DNA from 3 places in the Leptolyngbya sp. AN02str genome. Region 1 is predicted to be linked to each of the others. Evidence: predicted binding sites of a transcription regulator. Region 1 holds the regulator's gene; each other region holds the start of a gene.

Evidence for each region. Region 1 encodes NtcA, which controls nitrogen genes in cyanobacteria. Its sites were predicted from a motif close to TTTGTANNNNNNNNTACAAA; they were not measured.
Region 2: glnA (type I glutamate--ammonia ligase) is a predicted target of NtcA. The motif match lies at 1,307-1,326, and genes of this name have one in related genera.
Region 3: rpoD (RNA polymerase sigma factor RpoD) is a predicted target of NtcA. The motif match lies at 1,226-1,245, and genes of this name have one in related genera.

Annotation. Positions count from the first base shown of each region.
Region 1 is NZ_JBNXVR010000002.1:251,159-253,432, reverse strand. It holds gene fabI (enoyl-ACP reductase FabI) at 1-193, opposite strand, end outside; gene ntcA (global nitrogen regulator NtcA) at 635-1,306, shown strand; gene ACQ4M4_RS02840 (DUF3084 domain-containing protein) at 1,572-2,274, shown strand, end outside.
Region 2 is NZ_JBNXVR010000002.1:69,732-72,005, reverse strand. It holds gene glnA (type I glutamate--ammonia ligase) at 1-1,135, opposite strand, end outside; gene apcB (allophycocyanin subunit beta) at 1,794-2,274, shown strand, end outside.
Region 3 is NZ_JBNXVR010000003.1:270,741-273,014, reverse strand. It holds gene rpoD (RNA polymerase sigma factor RpoD) at 1-995, opposite strand, end outside; gene ACQ4M4_RS04160 (molybdopterin molybdotransferase MoeA) at 1,618-2,274, opposite strand, start outside.

The sequences.
Region 1 (2,274 bases):
GCAAGAATAGGCTGGGCTGCAACGGTTCAACCAAATCGGCAACCTTTTTCTCCATCTTGCCTTTGTCGTCGGGCAGGTAGGTAATGCCCAGGTTGGCACCGGCCGCCTGAAGCTGCTGTGCAATGCCCCAAGCGATGGAGCGATTGTTGGCAATTCCGGTAACGAGGGCATTTTTTCCAGTTAAATTCAGCATTGGCGTTAGGAGGGTATGAATTTTTTTGGGCTTTTAGATGTGCCAGCGAATTAAGAATACTGAAAAAGGGGATCTAAAAGTAGGGGTTGGGTGGCAGTTCATGTGGTTGGATGAGAATTGGAATGCCACGATCCGCTAACCCTAATCTCGAAAGATGACGCATTTACCGTAGCTTGCTATACCCTGATAGACAAAGCCCACAAAACGGTCTGCAGCATCTCTTGTCAAGAGCGATTTCGCTAAATCTGGTATTCATGCAGGCTTCCTGAAGGAATCAAGTGTAGTATCGGATACAAAAAACTCTTCTAAAGTTAGTTTAAGTGTTCTAAAGTCAAAATTTCCTCACTTAGGCACAATTCGATGGTGTAGTTGTTCTTAAGCGTAGGCTGATTTCTGGTTAATAAAAAGACTACTCTCACAGGGTCCGAGAAGGCGAGGGGTATGGTGGCGACACAAGATAAGCCGTTGGCAGATGTTTTCCGACAGTTGAGCGGTGGCGTGTTTCCGCCAATGGTGGAGGCGTTTGAACGAGGCAAAACCATTTTCTTTCCGGGCGACCCTGCGGAACGGGTTTACTTTTTGCTGAAGGGAGCGGTGAAGCTGTCGCGGGTGTACGAGGCGGGCGAAGAAATTACGGTGGCGCTGCTGCGAGAGAACAGTGTGTTTGGGGTGCTGTCGCTCATTACAGGGCAACGGGCCGATCGCTTTTACCATGCGGTGGCGTTTACTCCGGTAGAGCTGCTGTCGATTCCGATTGAGCAGGTGGAAAAGGCGCTGAAGGATAATCCCGACTTGAGCATGTTGATGCTGAAGGGTCTGTCATCGCGCATTTTGCAAACTGAGATGATGATTGAAACGTTGGCCCATCGGGATATGGGATCGCGGCTGGTGAGCTTTTTGCTGATTTTGTGTCGTGACTTTGGGGTGCCCACGTCGGATGGCATTATGATCGACCTGAAGCTGTCTCATCAAGCGATCGCTGAGGCGATTGGCTCGACTCGGGTGACGGTGACACGGTTGCTGGGCGACCTGCGAACGGACAATATGATTTCCATTCACAAAAAGAAGATCACGGTTTACAACCCGGTTGCGCTAAGTCAGCAGTTTACGTAGGGCGCGGTTGGCTAAATGAATGGGTGAGATGGCAAAAAAGCTGAAAATCCTCATTTTTCGCAAATTTTGGCTCATAGGCTGATCCGTAAATGTCACACTGGAAATGGAGGAGACTCAATTTCTAGGGGTGAGGCTGCTTGATGGTAGGAGATTGACAGTAAGACGACGCGGGCCGCAGGTTGAATGGTGTGGCAAGAGTTTGCGCGTTTCCTGAAATCTCTTATCAGAATGCAGTAGGCTGTATCTGAGTTCTGCGTAGCTGACGATGACCACAGGGCTGGTCTTAATTTTGGCGATTTTGGTGTTGGGAGGGGTGATTGCAACCGTTGGCGATCGCCTGGGAATGCGAGTTGGTAAAGCACGGCTGAGCTTGTTTCGGCTGCGTCCCCGGCAAACTGCCACCTTAATCACGATCATGACCGGGATTTTGATTTCTGCGGTCACGTTTGGCATTTTGTTTGCAATTGATGATCGCTTGCGTACTGGGGTGTTTGAGCTAGAGAGCATTCAAGATGATCTGGCCAATGCTCGAATTGAGCTAGGGGAGGCGCAGGGTGAACGGGAAACCATTCAGCGCGAGCTTGATGTTGCACTGGATGAGCAGCAAGAGGCTCAGCGGCGGCTGTCGAGCATTAACCGTCGGCTAGATGAGGCGAATGTGCAGCGGGATCGGATTGAAGGTCAGTTGCGCGTGACTGAAGACCAACTCGGTAGCACCCAATCGCAGTTACAGCAAATTGAAACCAGCTACCGTCAGGCGCAAGCGGTGCTGCGTAATGTATCGGGTCAGGCCAACTCACTGCGCGAAGAAATTCGACAATTGCAGGCCGATCGCCAGCAGCAAATTTTGCAGCGAGAAGAGGAAATTGCGGAGCGCGATCGCCGCATTGCGGAGCGCGAAGCCCAACTTCGAGAGCTAGAAGCGCAGCAGCAGTACCTTACGCAAGAAGTGCAAGTGCTGGAACGGG
Region 2 (2,274 bases), 180 kb from region 1:
GCATCGCTGCAAACGCCAAGTAAGGGTTGGAGGTTGCATCGGGACAACGGAACTCAAGACGCTTGGCCTTGGGGTTGCTACCCGACAAGGGAATCCGCACGGAAGCTGAGCGGTTACCCTGCGAGTAAGCCAAGTTTACAGGAGCCTCGAAACCAGGCACCAAGCGCTTGTAGGAGTTGGTAGTGGGGTTGGTGAAAGCCAGCAGCGCAGGGGCATGCTTCAAAATACCACCGATGTACCACAGCGCCATTTGGCTCAAGCCGGCGTACTGATCGCCGGCAAACAACGGCTGCCCATCCTTCCAAATAGACTGGTGGGTGTGCATGCCGGAACCGTTGTCGTTGAAGACGGGCTTAGGCATGAAGGTAATGGTCTTGCCATACTTCATCCCTACGTTCTTAATGCAGTACTTGTAGGTCATCAGCCAGTCGGCTGCTTCAATCAAGGTGCCAAAGCGGAAGCCGAGTTCGCACTGACCGCCCGAAGCCACTTCATGGTGGTGCTTTTCAATGGGCACACCGCACTTAGCCATGGTCAGCAGCATTTCGGTGCGCATGTCTTGCGAGGTGTCGGTGGGGGCTACGGGGAAATAGCCTTCTTTGTAGCGAGGCTTGTAGGCTTTGTTTCCACCGGGCTCTACTTTACCAGTATTCCAGCGACCTTCAATGCTATCAACGTGGTAATAGCCTTCGTGCTCGTTTTGATCAAAACGAACGTCTTCGAAGATGAAGAATTCGGCTTCAGGGCCAAAGAATGCGGTGTCACCAAGGCCGGTAGACTTCAAATACTCAACGGCTTTGGTTGCAATCACGCGAGGGCAGCGAGAATACCACTCTCCGGTGCGGGGCTCTTTAATCTGGCAGATGACGCTCAGAGTGGGCTCTTTCATGAAAGGGTCGATCCAGGCGGTGCTGGCATCGAGAACCATGGACATGTCAGACTCGTTGATAGCCTTCCAACCCCGAATGCTAGACCCATCGAAGGGTACGCCGTCTGTAAAGCTGCTTTCATCAATCTGATCTTGATACACCGTGAGGTGCTGCCAAATACCTGGCATATCGATGAACTTAAGGTCGATCATCTTAATGTCTTGGTCTTTAATCTGACGCAAGACGTCATCGGGGGTCATGGCCATGAATTACTCCTTCGTCCTGAGCAAAATCAATACTAAGTGCTGCCCTACATTGCCCTGAGGAAATCGAACAAATCCTCTCTCAAGCAAGATGGATAGCTGCAGAAGAGTCCTAATTGAATCGAATTAGGAGCTGCTGTACCTGAATCATCCTATGGAGTGAGATGGGTAGATTTTGTATACGAAATCACAAAATGACTTCTTCCGTCAAACCATTTGGATCTTTCAAGGGTGTTTGCTCTGGCAGGAAGGGTAAATGGGCGATTGCCCTGGCGCTGAAATGTAGTGCCCTACTCGATCGCTCAACGGTTGGGGTGGGTCAAGAATGCGGATTTGGGTTTTGGATGTTGCTGAATTCGTGCAGCGGTCGACATAAAACTTAATCTGAAGACAGGTGATATCAGGGGTTTCCGTTCCAAAACCAGCGATTCCTGCGTGATAAACTTGACCTTAATGATTTTAAGAAAAGCCCAATTGAATGTGGAATCAGCGAGTCATGTTGGGATCTTCCCGATGTAACACGTTAGCGATGAACCTGGTCGGTTTGGCAAGATTCTCGCCTGGCTGAGCTAGCACATGATGGGCGAATTCAGGTGACGTTATAAAACGGTCTACTTGCTTAGCGAATTTGAATTTTGGTAGAGATTTGGGAGATTCATGCATGCGGGACGCAGTAACCAGCTTGATTGGTAGCTACGACACAAAGGGCAAATATTTGGATCGGGATGCGATCGACACCCTGAAGTCCTATTTCGATACCGGCATGGCAAGAGTGCAAGCCGCAGGTGTGATTAATAGCGATGCTGCCGCCATCGTGAAGCAAGCAGGCTTGGCGCTGTTTGAAGAGGTACCTGAGTTAATTCGTCCGGGTGGCAACGCTTACACCACTCGTCGATATGCAGCTTGCCTGCGCGATATGGATTACTATCTGCGCTACGCTAGCTATGCGCTTGTGGCCGGAAATATGAATGTGCTGGATGAGCGCGTGTTGCAAGGGCTGCGCGAAACCTACAATTCGTTGGGAGTGCCCGTTGGCCCAACGGTGCGCGGTATTCAAATCATGAAAGACATTGTGAAAGAACGAATCACGGCTGCTGGAATTCCTGATGCCAGCTTTGTGGATGCTCCGTTTGACCACATGT
Region 3 (2,274 bases), on a different contig from region 1:
CCATCATCCAGGCCATAGCGCAGGCGCAGCACATCGCGCTCACGAGGGCTCAGGGTGCTGAGCACACTCTCCAAATCTTCTCGCAGCAAGTTCTTAGAGACTTGATCTTCAGGAGTTTCACCGTCGGACTCAATGAAGTCTCCCAAACGAGAATCTTCTTCTTTACCAATTGGGGTTTCGAGGGAAATGGGCAACTGAGCCGACTTCGCAATAAACCGCAGCTTCTCGATGGTCATCTCCATCCGAGTTGCAATTTCTTCTTCAGTAGGCTTGCGTCCCATTTCTTGAGACAGAAGTTTGGTGGTCTTCTTGATGCGAGAAATGGTTTCGTAAAGGTGAACGGGGAGGCGAATCGTACGAGACTGGTCGGCGATCGCCCGAGTAATGGCCTGACGAATCCACCACGTCGCATAAGTCGAGAACTTATATCCCTTCTCGTGGTCAAACTTTTCAGCAGCGCGAATCAAACCCAAACTGCCTTCCTGAATCAAGTCCTGAAAGGACAGACCGCGGTTCATATATTTTTTGGCGATCGACACCACCAGTCGCAGGTTGGACTGCACCATTTTGTCTTTTGCGCGGCGACCCAGGTGCAGGCGATGGCGGAAAGCTGGCAGCGCCATGTTTACAGCTTCAGCCCATTCACTATCGTGGGGATCACGAGCCAACTGATTGGATAGCTTTTCGCGAATCCGCTCTAGCTCGAGCAAATCGGCAATTTTTCGGGCCAGTTCAATCTCTTCATCCGCCCGCAAAAGGCGAATGCGGCCAATTTCTTGAAGATAAAGACGGATGGAGTCTTCTGTATAGTGCTTCTTTTTGGTTTGGGTTCGACGGCGAGAAGCACGACCTTTTGTCGCCTTGCCATCCTCTTCATCCTCTTCTTCAGGCTGAAAATCGAACATATCGTCTCGATCATCATTCGCCTCATCAAGAAGTTCAAATTCGCTCTCAACTGGCTCTATGGTCTCGAGTACGTCATTAGCCTGGGTCATGCCGCGCTCCTCATGCTCCTTCAAAATGAAAGTTAAACGTTCCGAACTAGTTCGGATGGCAATGGGTTGATCTGCTAGCCGACGCTTTGCAAGGAGATGATGTGGCCTTTTAAGGAACATCAATCCACTGCTTTGAGAGGCAGAAGCACCAATTATTTTAGGAGCCGCTATGCGTTCCGTTGGCTTGGTGCAGCGTCAGAAATGCTAGAAGCTCTCTAGAAGTCTCCCCGATTGTAGCCTTTCTGACAAAAACAAGGTGTCTAGATTCGGCTGATAATTTCAATCTGGCTGTTCTGATCGCGTTCTGCAGTTCAGCATCAAACGATCAGAATAATACTTTAGCCATTCTTTTGGGAGATCGCCACAGGTTCTTTGCAACTGAAAAACATCCCCCTCAATTTCGGTAGCCCCGTATGGGGGAATTACAAATAATTCAGTAACTGTCGCTACCTGCTATAGCCTAGCGAGCCCCTGAGGAAAAGCAGTCTAGAAAAATGGCTTAAGAAAAATAAGCCATCTTGCGGAATCTAAATTTTGGCTATTTGTGCAGAACGCAAAAATAACAAGGGCTGGGGTCGCTGAGTGGACTTCGGTCACGTCATATCGTTAGCGGAGTGTTCTATCAGGGTTGAACAAAGGGAACCGTATGAATGGGCATGAGTTGAACAGACTGCCCCGATGGAAGATGCGTTTGACCAATGGGAATGATCGCAAGAGCGTTTGTCTGTGCCAAATTTATGAGGTTTCCAGAGCTATGGCTTCCACCAGCGGGATCAAACCAATAGCCATCGGGCGTGAGCTGAAGCTTGCCCCAAATGCAGCTCTCTCGCTTGCCATCGGAACGAAGATCTTGACGCGATCGCCCTATCACCCGAGTAGGATGCCACCCATGGGATAAGCCCGATCGTTTGCGAATTGCAGGCTGCACAAATCGCCAAAAGGTCACCAGGGCAGACACAGGATTGCCTGGCAAGCCAAAATAAAGACAGGATGTATTCGATTCTGGTTGGGCTGGAGATGGCTGGGGAGTCTGTGCATCAAAGGTTGCAACGGTTAAGGGCTTTCCAGGTTTGATTGCAACTGAACGAATGTGGATGGTACCACCCAACGACTCTAAGACTGGCTCCACATAGTCATAGTCCCCAACGGATACCCCACCCGAAGACAAAACAATATCCGCCGTTGTACGAGCATGGGCGATCGCCATCGCTAGAGCATCCGGATCATCTCGCACAATTCCCATACAAAGCGGTACGGCCCCTAACTGCATCACTGCCGC